DNA from 2 places in the Catenulispora sp. EB89 genome. Region 1 is predicted to be linked to the other one. Evidence: riboswitches for the same ligand, from Rfam matches in the RefSeq annotation. Region 1 holds a riboswitch; the other holds the start of a gene.

The links. Region 1 has a riboswitch for cyclic di-AMP ahead of ABH920_RS12825 (NlpC/P60 family protein). Riboswitches for the same ligand answer to the same signal wherever they lie in the genome.
Region 2: linked by a shared signal. The riboswitch ahead of ABH920_RS11935 (NlpC/P60 family protein) and the one ahead of ABH920_RS12825 (NlpC/P60 family protein) in region 1 are both predicted to bind cyclic di-AMP.

Annotation. Positions count from the first base shown of each region.
Region 1 is NZ_JBGCCU010000005.1:118,438-125,840, forward strand. Features, by position in the region: gene ABH920_RS12790 (hypothetical protein) at 1-54, opposite strand, end outside; gene upp (uracil phosphoribosyltransferase) at 208-852, shown strand; gene ABH920_RS12800 (NAD(P)(+) transhydrogenase (Re/Si-specific) subunit beta) at 962-2,350, opposite strand; gene ABH920_RS12805 (NAD(P) transhydrogenase subunit alpha) at 2,347-2,745, opposite strand; gene ABH920_RS12810 (NAD(P) transhydrogenase subunit alpha) at 2,742-3,860, opposite strand; gene ABH920_RS12815 (hypothetical protein) at 4,085-4,249, shown strand; gene ABH920_RS12820 (PH domain-containing protein) at 4,273-5,064, shown strand; cyclic di-AMP (ydaO/yuaA leader) riboswitch at 5,278-5,478, shown strand; gene ABH920_RS12825 (NlpC/P60 family protein) at 5,496-6,626, shown strand; gene ABH920_RS12830 (DLW-39 family protein) at 7,047-7,172, shown strand; tRNA gene ABH920_RS12835 (tRNA-Ala) at 7,253-7,325, shown strand.
Region 2 is NZ_JBGCCU010000004.1:511,045-518,447, forward strand. Features, by position in the region: gene rimM (ribosome maturation factor RimM) at 1-433, opposite strand, end outside; gene ABH920_RS11915 (RNA-binding protein) at 472-711, opposite strand; gene rpsP (30S ribosomal protein S16) at 714-1,202, opposite strand; gene ffh (signal recognition particle protein) at 1,445-3,001, opposite strand; gene ABH920_RS11930 (exonuclease domain-containing protein) at 3,164-4,054, shown strand; cyclic di-AMP (ydaO/yuaA leader) riboswitch at 4,561-4,730, shown strand; gene ABH920_RS11935 (NlpC/P60 family protein) at 4,742-5,788, shown strand; gene ABH920_RS11940 (hypothetical protein) at 5,858-6,910, shown strand; gene guaA (glutamine-hydrolyzing GMP synthase) at 7,066-7,403, opposite strand, start outside.

The DNA of each region.
Region 1 (7,403 bases):
GTCTCGTGCCTCCCGCGCCGGTGCGGGCTGCGGTTGCGGCTGGTCTGCGGGCATCTGCTCGTCACCGCCTTCCCGTAGCGCCGGTCCCCTTTTCCGGAAGCCGGCGGTTTGACCTTTTTGAGAGGTTACCTTGTCACCGTATGTGCTTGTCCAGTGCTTACCGGTGCAGCACCTCGGCTCGTCGGATACCGTTTGCCCATGCCCACCGTGTCCATTCATGTCGTCGACCACCCGCTTGTCGCTCACAAGCTCACCGTGCTGCGGGACGCGCGCACCGACACCCCCACTTTCCGCTCGCTCGCCGACGAGCTGGTGACGCTCCTGGCTTACGAGGCCACCCGCAACGCGCAGGTGGAGCCGACCACGGTGGTCACCCCCGTCGCCGAGGCGCGCGGGGTCACCTTCACCGGTCCGCGGCACCTCGTGGTGCCGGTCCTGCGGGCCGGCCTCGGCATGCTCGACGGCATGGTCCGCCTGCTCCCGACCGCCGAGGTCGGCTTCCTGGGCATGGTCCGGAACGAGGACACGCTGCAGGCCTCCACCTACGCCACCCGGCTGCCGGAGCACCTCGCCGGCCGCCAGTGCTACCTGCTGGACCCGATGCTGGCCACCGGCGGCACGCTCATCGCCGCCATCCGCCTGCTCGCCGACCGCGGCGCCGCCTCGGTCACCGCCGTCTGCCTGCTTGCCGCGCCCGAGGGCGTCGCCGCCGTGCAGGAGGCGCTGGCCGACCTGGACGTGCCCGTGGCGATCGTCACAGCGGCCATCGACGAGCGGCTCAACGAGAACGGCTACATCGTCCCGGGCCTCGGCGACGCCGGAGACCGCCTCTACGGGACCGTCTCGGCCTAGAACCGACCTGAGCGAGAAAACATCTGTGGGGCCGGAGAACCGGCCCCACAGTCGTCTCTGATGCCCGTGCAGACCCTCTGTCCGCACAGGCCCTCTGCCTTCACAGGCATCACTGCGCCTTGAGCGCCGCCAGCACCTTCGCCATGCTCTCCTTCGCGTCCCCGAACAGGAGCGAAGTGTTCTGCGCGTACAGCAGTTCGTTCTCGACTCCCGCGAACCCGGGACGCATCGACCGCTTGCAGAACACCACCTGCTGCGCGAGGTCCACGTCCAGGATCGGCATGCCCGAGATCGGCGAGCCGGTCGGCTGCCGGGCCGCCGGGTTCACCACGTCGTTCGCCCCGATCACCACGGCCACGTCCGCCGAGGCCAGCTCCGAGTTCGCCGCGTCCAGCTCCAGCAGCGACTCATAAGGCACGTTCGCCTCGGCCAGCAGCACGTTCATATGTCCCGGCATCCGTCCCGCGACCGGGTGGATCCCGTACGACACCTGCACCCCGCGCGACGTCAGCAAGTCCGCGACCTCGCGCACCGTGTGCTGCGCCTGCGCCACCGCTAGCCCGTAGCCCGGGACGATGACCACCTTGCGCGCGTACCCCAGCAGGATCGCGACGTCCTCCGGCGACGACGTCCGCACCGGCCGTGCCGCGCCGTCGCCGCTGGTCCCGGCACTGCTGGCGGTAGCCGTGAACGCCCCGAACAGCGTGCCGGTCAGCGGACGTCCCATCGCGGCGGCCATCATCCGGGTCAGCAGCGTCCCGGACGCCCCGACCAGCGTGCCCGCGATCACCAGCAGCGTGTTGCTCAGCACGTAGCCGCTCGCGGCGACCGTCAGACCGGTGAAGGCGTTCAGCAGCGAGATGACGATCGGCACGTCCGCCCCGCCCACCGGCAGCACGAACAGCACGCCGAAGGCCAGCGACAGCAGCGCCAGCAGCACCATCAGCGCGGTGCTCGGCCACGGCACGAGGAACACCGCGAACAGCACGCTCGCCGCCGCGACCCCGATGGTCACCCAGCGCCCGGCCGGCAGCACCACCGGCCGCGTCGTCATCAGCTCCTGCAGCTTGGCGAACGTGATCATCGATCCGGAGAACGAGACCCCGCCGACCAGGATGGTGAACGCGGTCGCCGCCAGATCGGCGGTGGCCGCGTGCTCGATCCCCTTGCCGGGCCGTAGGAACTCCACGGAGGCCACCAGCGCCGCCGCCCCGCCGCCGACGCCGTTGAACAGCGCGACCAGCTGCGGCATCGCGGTCATCCGCACCTGCCGCGCGGTCGGCAGGCCGATCGCGACGCCGACGACGATCGCGCCGATGATCAGACCCAAGTGCTGCAGGTGTGGCGTGGTCAGGGCGACGATCACGGCCAGCGCGGCGCCGCAGGACCCGATCAGCGTCCCCAGGCGTGCGGTGCGCGGCGCCGACAGTCCCTTGAGGGTGAGGATGAAGCAGATCCCTGCGATCAGGTACGCGGTGTCTCTCCAGGCGCTGCTCACTTGCCGCCCTCCCCGGGGGAGGCCGACGAAGCCGAGGGGCTTGAAGGACCCGAGGCAGCGGGAGAGGCCGGCGAGGCGTCCCGACCTCCGCCCCCGCCCCCGGGATCACCGGGAGCCCGCCGCGGTTTCGCGAACATCCCCAGCATCCGGTCGGTCACCGCGAACCCGCCGACCATGTTCACCGTCGCCATCACGATCGCCAGCAGCCCGATCACCAGCTGCAGGTTGTCGGTCGTGGACCCGGTGGCGATGATCGCGCCGACCAGGATCACGCCGTGGACCGCGTTGGCGCCGGACATCAGCGGGGTGTGCAGGATCGAGGAGACCTTGGAGATGACCTCGAAGCCGAGGAAGACGGCCAGCACGAAGACCGTCAACCACGCTGTGGAACTCATCTGAACTCACCCTTCAGCAGCACACAGCAGGCGGCGGCGATCTCGTCGGCGGCGATGTCCTCGGGAGTTGATAAAAGCACTCCGTCCTGGCAGATGGCCAGGATGAAAGCGGACATGTTCGCGCCGTAGAGCCGCGAGGCGTGCGCGGCGAGCTGGCTGGGGACGTTGCGGCCGCCGTGGACCAGCACACCCTGGTGCTGGACGTCCTCGCCGGGGCGCGAGACCTCGCAGTTGCCGCCGTTCGGGTTGTCCGCGGCCAGGTCGACGATCACCGAGCCGGGCCGCATCTTCTCCACCATCTCGGTGGTCACCAGCAGCGGGGCCGGACGGCCGGGGACCGCGGCGGTCGTGATCACGACGTCGGCGGCCGCCACGAACGGAGCCAGGGCTTTGCGTTGCCGGTCCGCCGCGTCGGCGGCCTGCTCGCTGGCGTAGCCGCCGCTGGAGGAGGTCTGACTTTCGATGTCCAGGGTGATCGACTTGGCACCCAGCGAGCGGATCTCCTCGGCCGCGGCGGCGCGCACGTCGTACGCCTCCACCACCGCGCCGAGCCGCTTGGCCGTCGCGATCGCCTGCAGGCCGGCCACGCCGGCGCCGAGGACCACGACCTTGGCCGGCGGCACGGTTCCGGCCGCGGTCATCAACAGCGGGAAGAAGCGGGGGAGCCGTTCGGCGGCGATCAGGGCGGCGCGGTAGCCGGCCACCATCGCCTGGGACGACAGCGCGTCCATCGACTGCGCGCGGGTGATGCGGGGCAGCAGCTCCAGGGCGAAGAAGCTGGCGTGCCGGTCCACCAGGACGCCGGCCGGGCCGCGGCCGTCCTTGGGGGAGGACAGGCCGATCACCGCGGTGCCGGGCTTGAGCTTGGCGGCGGTCTGCTGATCGAGTTGTCCGACAGCGGTTAAGAGATCGATGTTCGCCAGGATTTCTTCCGGGCTCTTCGCGATGATCGCGCCCGCCGCGCGGTAGGCGTCGTCGTCTTCGGCGGCCGCTTGGCCCGCGCCAGATTGGACGTACACACTGTGGCCGGCCGCGATCAGGCGTCCCGCGGACTCGGGAGTGAGCGCCACCCGGCGCTCGAACGGGGCGTTTTCGGTCAAGACACCGATCTGCATGCGATCAACCTAGCCGGGGAATGCTGCGTATGTGTGCCCCCTGACACAGAAGTCCACTGAGTCGTTATCGTCGGCCTTGCGGCTGGACGAGATCAAAACCCTTTGCCCCGGCTAGGCTTTGACACAGTGGGGAAGCTGTTAGGTAGGAGTGAACCGGGAACGCCTCGCATGATGCTGACTCCGGTCGCGCGGCACCTCGACCGTCCAGATGAAGGGGATCTGACGTGAAACTCAAGCCGGCCGTGCAGTGGGGCATCGTGCTCTTCTTGGTCTATTTCGTGGTCCAGAACCCGTCAGGCGCGGGCAACCTGGTCCAGGGTGCGTTGAACTGGGTGGCCAGCGTCGGCAAGACGCTCGGCGACACGTTCCACAACCTGGTCTCAAGCTGATCGACGCGAGACGGTAACCCGACGTGTCCGACTCATCGCCACCGCTGTACGGCCGGATGTTGCTCCGGCCCGAGCTCGAAGACCGCGCCAAACGGTTCCTCGTGCCGGGCGAGCGTCTGGTCATAGCGGTCCGACATCATCTGGCCGCGATCATCATCCCGGTGCTGGTCGCGGTCGCGGCGGCGGTCGCCGCCATGGGTATCGACATCTTCTCCACTCCGGACGCGGGCAAACTGCGGCTCGGGGCGTGGGCGGTCGCCGGTATCGCCTTCCTCTACACAGCCTGGAACGTCGCGGTGTGGAACCAGGACCTGCTGATCGTGACCAACAAGCGGATCCTGCACACCCACGGCGTGATCACCCGGTCCTTCGACGCGCTGCCGTTGGGCAAGGTCAACGACATGCGGGTGGAGCGGGACCTGCTGGGCCGGATCCTCGGCTACGGCCGGTTCAACGCCAAGGCCGTGGGCGACGCCCCGCTGGGCCGCCGCGGTCTGGACTACATATCGCACGTCGAGGAGACCTGGCTGGAAATCAGCAACCTGTTGTATGGCCCGGGCGCGAAGTCCGGTCCCAAGGAACCGCAGGAGGTGCGCCTGGTCGGCGCGGTCCTGCCGGACATGAACGGCGAACCGGTCGAGATCGTCATGCCTCCGGTGTCTGTGAAGAGTCCTGCGGATGACAACAAGGCACACCCCGTGAACGCCGCCATGCTCCCGGTGCGGGTGTTCCATGACAACAAGGGCGAGCGGGCGTTTGAGACGGACGTCACAACGTCGAGCAACAAACGTCGCAGGATTCGCTTTTTCCGCTAACCGGACATCTGTCCCTGCGGCCCAGGTCGCGCCCGAATTCGGCGCGCCTGGGCCTTTGGTTTCGTTTACAGCCGGTACTCGTCCCCGCCCGAAGGGTGGCCGGTATCTAAGCGTTCGCTGAACGAATCATGGACTTGTCGCTTGTTAGGCAGGCTGCCGGTGACTAACGTCCACAGGGCTTCGCCGCTCCCAACGGGCCAGCAGGTTCCGGGCGTCGAGGCACCGCCGAGTCCGCGTACCTTGCGGAGCCGGGGAACCAGGTTCGTGGGTGCGACCCGTGCGGCGACGCGGGGGTGGCGCCAGTGGGGTGAATCGGTCGGCGTGCACTCGCCGTCGTGTGTGCGCGTGCGACCGTAGGGCTACTTCTTCAGTCCGAATCCGTCAGCTAACCCGGTAGGCGGACAAGGAGGAGATGGAGCCCAGAAGCTCGCATGACTGTCAATGCCCGACATCGTCGTCCGCGTGCCCCGAAGTACACCAAGCTCGCGATCGGCGCGGCCGCGGCCGGGACCATGGTCCTGGTGCCCAGCGTCGCCAACGCCGACCCGCAGCCCACCATCGCCCAGGTGAACGACCAGCTGAACAAGCTCTACCAGCAGGCCGCCCACGCCGACGAGGCGTACAACACCGCGCAGGACGCGGAGGCCAAGCTCCAGCAGCAGGTCGACGGCATCAACCGCCAGATCAGCGCCGAGCAGGCGACCATGTCGCAGACCCAGACCCGCCTGGGCAGCCTGGCCGCCGCGCAGTACCGCAGCGGCGGCGTCGACCCCACCCTGCAGCTCCTGATGCAGTCCGACCCCTCCACGATGCTCAACATGTCGGCGACCGTGGGCCGGGTCCAGGCGGACAACGCCGGCACGCTGAGCCTGCTGGCGCAGCAGAAGGCGGACCTGGCGGCCAAGGCCAGGGAGGCGGCGGCCAAGATGGCGCTGCTGGACCAGCAGACCAAGTCCGCCGAGGCGACCAAGAAGGAGTTCGACGGCGACGTGGCCAAGGCCCAGGCGCTGCTGAACTCGCTCCAGGCCCAGCAGCGGGCCGAGCTGAAGGCCGAGCAGGACCGGCAGCAGGCCGCGGCCCTGGCGGCGGCCCAGGCGGCCTCGCAGCACTCGACCACGACGACGACGTCCTCGGGATCGGGATCGGGTTCCGGGTCGGGCACCACCACCAACGGCGGCGGCACCAAGCTGACGATCCCGTCGGTGTCCGGCCGCGCGGCCGCGGCGGTGGCGTTCGCCCAGGCGCAGCTCGGCAAGCCGTACATCTTCGGCGCGACGGGCCCGGGCGGCTACGACTGCTCGGGGCTGACGCAGGCGGCGTGGAAGGCGGCCGGGGTGGAGATCCCGCGAACCGCCACGGCGCAGATGCAGGGGCTCCCGGCGATTCCGGCTTCCTCGGCGCAGCCCGGTGACCTGGTGTTCTTTTATGGGAACAGCAGCTATGTGGACCACGTCGGGATGTACATCGGGAACGGGATGCTGATTCACGCGCCGCATCCGGGTGCCTCGGTGGAAGTTGTGGCCGTGAGCTCCATGCCGCTGGTTTCTTACGCGCGGCCGTAGGGGTTCGGTTTCGAACGTGTGACGGGTGGCTGGTAGTCGGTCTAGTGCCGGCGCCGGCCGGTCGCCACTCGGCCGTCATTTGACTCGTCCCGGGCTGTGTGGGCCCGGGACGTCAGCGGTGCCCGGTCGGCGCCGACCGGTGTCGCGTACTCCTCCCCACGCGACTCCGGCTGGGGCCCGCCGGGCGCCCGCGCGCCGGCATCCGGGCGCCTCCCGGGCGCCCTCAGGAGCGTCAACGCGCCACGCCGTGCCTGGTGGCCGCCCAGAAGCGGCCAGACCCTGGACAGGGCGCGTAGACATCCGTACCCGGGACGAGCGGAACAGCTCCGCATTTTTGCGTAGTACCGCTCACAGCTCCTATTGGGCCCCGCTGCTGTTAAGCTCGGGGGCACAGACGTCTACCAGAAGGGAGGTGGCCACGTGAAGAAACTGCTTCTGCTCGTAGTGGCTGCCATCGGCGGTCTGCTGGTCTACCGGCAGGTCCAGTCCGACAAGTCGGAGCAGGACCTCTGGACCGAGGCGACCGACCCGGTTCCTTCGGCCTGAGAACCGCTCATCCGGCTTCCTCGGCAGCTAGAGCCGGGGCACGGTCCGTCTCCCGGGTTCGGGAGGCGGACCGCTCTGACGGGGCCATGGCGCAATTGGTAGCGCACCTGCTTTGCAAGCAGGGGGTTGCGAGTTCGAGTCTCGTTGGCTCCACTGAACATATTTACGGTTAGAACCCTGGTCGGGCGTTGCGAGCCGGACCAGGGTTCTTCGTGTTACGGGGCCGTTCGG
Region 2 (7,403 bases), on a different contig from region 1:
TGATGAACGGGATCAGCACCTCGGGCGCGTCCGGCCGTTTGACGGCCAGCACGTCCTGCCCGGGCAGGTGCAGCAGGTCGGCGATCTCCCCCAGCACGGTCCCGTCCGCCAGCTCGACCGGCAGGCCGAGCAGTTGGTGGTCGAAGAACTCCTCGGGGTCGTCCGGGGTCTCGTCGGGGTCGGCCTCGACCACCAGGATGGTGTTCCGCAGCGCCTCGACGGCGTTCCGGTCGGTCACGCCCTCGAAGGACAGCAGCAGGATGCCGTTGTGGAAGCGGGAGTCGGTCACCACCAGCGGTCCGCGCTCGGCCGGCTCGGTCAGCAGCCGGGCGCCGGGCGCGAAGCGCAGGTCCGGGTCGTCGGTGCGGACCTCGACGGTGGCCTGGCCGCGGATGCCGTGCGCACGACCGATCCGGCCGACCACGAGGCGCAGGGCCTCGGGCCGGCCGGAGGTATTCTCCGTGTCGGGGCTCACCGGTAGCCGGCCGCCTCGACCAGGTCGACGCGCAGCGAGCGGCCGCCGAGGGCGGCCATCACGGTGCGCAGCGCACGGGCGGTGCGCCCGCCGCGACCGATCACCTTGCCCAGGTCGTCCGGGTGCACCCGGACTTCCAGGACCTTGCCGCGGCGCTGGTCGCGCTCGCGGACCCGGACCTCATCGGGGTGCTCGACGATGCCCTTGACCAGGTGCTCCAGGGCCTCTTCCAGCATGCTCAGCCCTCGGAAGCGATCTCAGCCTCGACAGCCGGGGCCGGGGTCTCCACCGGAGCCTCGGTCGCCGGGGTCGCCGGGGTCTCGTCGACCTTCTTCTCGGCCTTCTCGGCCTTCTTCTTCGGCGTGGTGGCGCCGGTCTTCGGCTCGTCGGCGGCCTCCTTGGCGGCGGCCTCGAAGACGGCCTTGCGGTCGGCCTTGGGGGCCGCGACCTTCATCGGCGCCGGGGCGTCCAGGCCCTTGAACTTCTGCCAGTCGCCGGTGACCTTCAGGATGGCCTCGACGGCCTCGGTCGGCTGCGCGCCGACGCCCAGCCAGTACTGCGCACGCTCGGAGACGACCTCGATGTACGAGGGGTCCTCCTTCGGGTGGTACTTCCCGATCTCCTCGATCGCCCGGCCGTCGCGCTTGGTACGGGCGTCGGCCACGATGATCCGGTACTGCGGGTTCCGGATCTTGCCCATGCGCTTGAGCTTGATCTTGACTGCCACGGTGTGGTGTCTCCTGCTTGGTTGACTACGGGTGGTGCCGCCGCGCCGCCACGTGGGGACATGGCATCGGCAGCAGCCGGATGGACTCGGCGTAGCGCAGGAGAGAGGGCCATGCGCGACCGGTACAAGCTTCCATTGTGCCAGAAGGTTCAGGCTGGTCGGGACGCCCCCGGCACCCGCGGCCACCGGGACGCCCCACTGCGTGAGGCGCCCCTGACGGACCAGATGCGCACTACCGGGGACTACTGCGGGGGCAGCAGGTTCTTGAACTCGTCCGGCAGCTCGAACTGGCCGCCGCCGTCCGCGTCGCCGAACGCCGCGCCGTTGCCGTCCTTGCGCGCCTGGCGCGCCGCCTCCTCGGCCTTGGCCTTGGCCGGGTTCCCCGAGCGCGAGCGGCCCTTGGACTTGGCCGACTTGTCGGCGGCCTTGGCCTTGGCCGACTTGCGCTTGGTGCCGCCGAGCCCGCCGGCGCCGGGCAGCCCCGGCATGCCGGGCATGCCGCCCTTGGCCATCTGCTGCATCATCTTGCGGGCTTCCAGGAAGCGGTCGATGAGGTTGTTGACCTGCTGGACCGTGGTTCCCGAGCCGCGCGCGATGCGCTGTTTGCGGGAGCCGTTGATGATCTTGACGTCCTCGCGCTCGCCCGGGGTCATCGACTTGATGATGGCCGCGATGCGGTCGACGTCCTTGTCGTCGATCTCGTTGAGCTGCTGCTTGATGTCGCCGACGCCGGGCAGCATGCCCAGCAGCTTCTTCATGGAGCCCAGCTTCTTGAGCTGCTCCATCTGCTTCAGGAAGTCGTCGAGGGTGAACTCGTTGCGGGCCAGCTTGCCCGCCATCGCCTCGGCCTCGGCCTGGTCGAAGGCCTTCTCGGCCTGCTCGATCAGGGTCATCATGTCGCCCATGTCGAGGATGCGGCCGGCCATCCGCTCGGGGTGGAAGACGTCGAAGTCCTCCAGCTTCTCCCCGGTGGAGGCGAACATCACCGGCTTGCCGGTGACCTGGCGCACCGACAGCGCGGCACCGCCGCGGGCGTCGCCGTCGAGCTTGGTCAGCACCACGCCGTCGAAGCCGACGCCGTCCATGAAGGCCTGCGCGGTGGTCACCGCGTCCTGACCGATCATGGCGTCGACCACGAACAGGACCTCGTCCGGCCGGACCGCGTCGCGGATGTCGGCGGCCTGCTTCATCAGGTCGGCGTCGATGCCCAGGCGGCCGGCGGTGTCGACGATCACCACGTCGTGCAGCTTGGCCTTGGCGAACTCGACCGAGTCCTGGGCCACCTTCACCGGGTTCCCGACGCCGTTGCCGGGCTCGGGGGCGAACACCGGCACACCGGCCCGCTCGCCGACCACCTGCAGCTGGGTGACGGCGTTCGGCCGCTGGAGGTCGGCGGCGACCAGGATCGGGGTGTGGCCCTCGGACTTGAGCCAGCGGGCCAGCTTGCCGGCCAGCGTGGTCTTACCGGCACCCTGCAGACCGGCGAGCATGATCACCGTCGGCGGGTTCTTGGCGAACCGCAGCCGCCGGGTCTCGCCGCCCAGGATGGCGACGAGCTCCTCGTTGACGATCTTGATGATCTGCTGCGCCGGGTTCAGCGCCTTGGAGACCTCGGCGCCCTCGGCCCGCTCCCGGACGGCGGCGATGAAGGGCCGCACGGCCTGCAGCGAGACGTCGGCCTCCAGCAGCGCCTGCCGGATGGCCCGCAGCGTGTCGTCGATGTCCTGCTGCGAGAGCCGACCCTTGCCGCGCAGGTTTTTGAACGTCGTGGCCAAACGATCGGAGAGCGTGTCGAACACGTCGTAGTCATCCTTCGCGCGGAAATCAACAGATCGGGCGGATTAGAAAAACCGCCGTAGTCCACCAGGGTAGCCGCTGACGTCGCCGGACCCGAGTCTGACGGTGTTTGTCAGAACGGTGCGCCACCATGGTGACAACACGAGGTGAGGGAGAACAACACAGTGACTCTGGTCAACAAGTACGCGGGAACGTGCGCCGCGTGCAAGGGTCGGGTGGAAGCCGAGGCCGGTGAGCGCGCCAACGTGGACGGTGCGTGGCAGACCTATCACCATGGGTGTGCCCCGGCCTGGGAGCCCCGGCCCGCCGGTGAGACCGCCGCCCCGCAGGCGGCCGTGCCGCCGCAGCGCGGGTCGCACGACGGCTGGCACCGCCGCCGGCTGGCCGGCTTCGACACCGAGACCACGGGCCGCGACCCCAAGACCGTGCGCATCGTCTCGGCGGCCATCGTCACCTCCGACGGCGCCGAGAAGACCTTCCTCATCGACCCCGGCATGGAGATCCCGGCCGAGGCCACCGCCATCCACGGCATCACCACCGAGTACGCCCGCGAGCACGGCGCCCCGCCGCGCCGCACGCTGGACGAGATCGCCGACGCGCTGGCCCTCGAGCTGCGCGCCGGCACGCCGCTGGTGGTGTTCAACGCCCCGTACGACCTGACGCTGCTGGAGGCCGAGCTGGCCCGCAACGGCCTGGCCCCGCTGGCCGCTCGCGCCCCGGTGGCGCCGGTGATCGACCCGCTGGTCATCGACCGGCAGATGGACAAGTTCCGCAAGGGTGCGCGCACGCTGGAGGCGCAGTGCCAGTTCTACGGCGTGACCATCACGCACGCGCACGACGCGGCGGCCGACGCCCTGGCCGCGATGAACCTGGCGCAGGTGATCGGCGCCAGCTACGCCGCGGTGGGGACGCTGGACGCGGTCCGGCTGCACGAGGCCCAGGCGCGCTGGAAGGCCGAGCAGGAGGCCGACCGGGCCGCGTACCGGGAGCGGCGCGGGGAGAAGTCGTACTCCGAGCCGGAGTGGCCGACCCGGCCGCTGGCGACCTCGGCCTGAGCGGGGATCAGGGGTCGTAGACATCACCACGGATATCGACCCATAGACATCGCCACGATCCACAGACGAGTGGCGGGAGACCCGCAACGCGGGTCGCCCGCCACCGTCGTTTAAACAGGCCACTGACATCCTCCGCACGACCGCCCCGGGACTCCGCCGGGCGGCGCCGCCGACGCCGACGAAATGCCGGACTAGCTGGCACTCTTGCAGTAGTTTCACGCCTACCGCTCCCGCTCTCCGGGCATCATGCCGACGATGCGTCGGCAAGAACCACGCGATCGACCCTGTCCAAACTCGGACAGGCCGGAGTGAATCAGGATCTCTAAACGCCTCCCAAGGTAAAATCCTGGTATAGCGTCCTGGGCCGGTCCGTTTTGTCGTTCGGGGTCTCGCTAGGGTTACGGCCGGACACCCGTAACCACGCCGACCGCCCTGGACGGTGGCGGGAGTTCACGCCGAATCCGGCAAAGCGCGGCCCGCAGTTTCCACGGACTCCCACACGGTCCGAGGGCGGAGCGCCGATCCGGAACCGGGGACCCACCAAGTCCCACCGGCCCGCATCCACTGGGGCCAAGGGGTGAATCGGTCCGCTGCGTACCCCCGCGCGGCGGCCTGTAGGGCACGCTTCTCAGCCCGAACCCGTCAGCTAACCCGGTAGGCGGCAGGGAGAGAAGGAGAGTCGCCCTAGTGGCGTCCCACAAAACCGTGACCACTCACCGCGCGTCCAAGAAGACGATCACCGCGCCTCGCACCGCGGTGACGCTGGCGACCGCCACGGTCGGTTCCATCGCCCTGGTCCCGGGTCTGGCCCACGCCGACCCGACCGCGAACCTCAATGACGTCAAGGGCCAGGTCAACAGCCTCCAGCAGCAGGCCGAGCAGGCCTCCGAGGCGTACGACCAGGCGGCCACGAACCTGGCCACCCTGCAGCACAAGGTCGACCAGATCCAGGCCCGCATCACGGCCGAGCAGACCCAGCTGACCACCGCGCAGTCCTCGCTGGGCAGCCTGGCCGCCGCGCAGTACCGCGCCGGCGGCGTGGACAGCTCGCTGGAGCTGATGCTGTCGGCGGCGCCGGACTCGTTCCTGCAGCAGGCCACCGCGATGACCGAGGTGTCCAGCCACTCCGCGGACTCGATGAAGACCGCGCAGGAGATCAAGCGCCAGCTGGACCAGGACAAGAACGAGGCCTCCTCGGACCTGCAGCAGCTGCAGAAGACGCGCGACGAGATGGCGGCGAACAAGGCGGCCATCGACGCCAAGGAGAAGCAGGCGCAGGCGCTGCTGGACTCGCTGACGCCGACCCAGCGCACCCAGTACGTGCAGCAGCAGGCGCAGCAGAACCAGCAGAACGTCAAGACGCCGAGCAACCTGCCGCCGGCACCGAACGCCCGCGCGGCGATAGCGGTGGAGTTCGCCAAGGAACAGCTCGGCAAGCCTTACGTCTACGGCGCCGCGGGCCCGCGCAGCTTCGACTGCTCCGGCCTGACGATGGCCGCGTGGGGCGCCGCCGGAGTGTCGATGTCGCACTCCTCCTCGGCGCAGGCCTACGAGTTCCCGCAGGTCAGCGAGAGCAACATCGCCGTCGGCGACCTGGTGATCTACTACGGGAGCCTGCACCACGTCGGGATATACGTGGGCAACGGCATGATCATCCACGCCGCGATGCCCGGCACCGTGATCCAGTACGCTCCGATCAACTCGATGCCTGTGGCGATGATCGTCCGGCCGTAGTATCGTGCCGAGCCAGCCGCGGGGCGCCGACGTCACGTCGGCGCCCTTCGACGTCGTCAGGGGGAAGGAATGCCAGAGTACGGACTCGGTCGGGAGACCGGCGCGGGCGAGCAGCCGGTGGCGACCGCCGGCGGTGAGCCGTGGTTCGAGCGGGGCGAGGCCGCGGCGGCCGCGGAGCCGATGACGGAGCCGGTCGTCGATCAGGTCGTCGATCAGGTCATTGATTCGGGGATCGACCCGGTGATCGATCCGATCGAGGAGCCGGTGGAGGACCCGGTCGAGGACTACGCCGACCCCTACGCCGACCCGCAGGAGTGGATCAGCAGCCTGATCGCGAAGGTGGAGCGGGCCGAGCAGGGCATCGGCTCCGGGCCGCGCGACGCGCTGATGGCGCGGATCAAGCTGGCGCAGGCGTATTCGGAGCTCGGCGACACCGTGCAGGCCGCCTCGCTGGCCGTGAAGAACGTGGCGCAGGCCCGGCAGCTGTTCCCGTCGAGCGAGGGGATGCTGCGGCAGCTGCGGGAGTTCCGGGACGCCGCGTGCGAGGCGGCGGGGTGGACCGCGGCGATGATGCGGGAGTCGGAAGAGGACGTGGCGGTCGAGGAGCCGAGCGAGTTGGTGACGCGGCCGGACGCGGTCCCGGCGGCCGAGGCGGCCACAGCGCCCGACGCGGCCGTGAGGGCTGACGCCGCCGAGGCGGCCCTAGCGCCTGACGCGGCCGAGGACTCCGGCTTCGAGCAGGAGACGCAGTCCGCCGAGCCGACGCCGAGCCCCGCGAGCCGGCCCGCCGAGGCGGAGTCGGTCGGCGCGGTGATCCACGAGTTCGTGCGCCGCTCCCCCGAGCCGGACGCGCTGCAGTGGGCCGCCGAGGTGCAGGCCGCGCTCACGCAGCCGGCCGAGCTGGCGATCCCGTCGCCGCCGGAGCCGGAGTACGCCGAGGAGGTCGAGCCCGCGCTGGCTTCGGCGGACCTGGCCGACCTGAGCGACCTGGCCGACCTCGCCGCCATCGAGGAGATCATCCGGCTGCGGTACGAGCTGCGGGAGGCGCAGCGGACCATCGAGCGGCTGCGGCACGTGAACCGGAAGCTGCGCGAGGCGCTGGAGTTCGACGAGAAGGCTTAGGCCAGGCTTAGGCCGCGGGCAAACAAGGCTCAACGCATGGCTCAACGCGCGATCCAACGCGCGCAAAAAGGCTCAGCACAAGGCTCAGCACACGGAAAAGCCGGGTCCGAAGACCCGGCCTTCCAGCACCGCAGCCGCACCCGCGACCGCGGCGCCTACTCCCACTCGATGGTCCCCGGCGGCTTGCTGGTCACGTCCAGCACCACCCGGTTGACGTCGGCGACCTCGTTCGTGATCCGCGTCGAGATCCGAGCCAGCACCTCGTACGGCAGGCGCGACCAGTCGGCGGTCATCGCGTCCTCGCTGGAGACCGGGCGCAGCACGATCGGGTGGCCGTAGGTGCGGCCGTCGCCCTGCACGCCGACCGAGCGCACGTCGGCCAGCAGCACCACCGGGCACTGCCAGATCTCGGTGTCCAGGCCGGCCGCGGTCAGCTCCTCGCGGGCGATGGCGTCGGCCTCGCGGAGCAGGTCCAGGCGCGCCTTGGTGACCT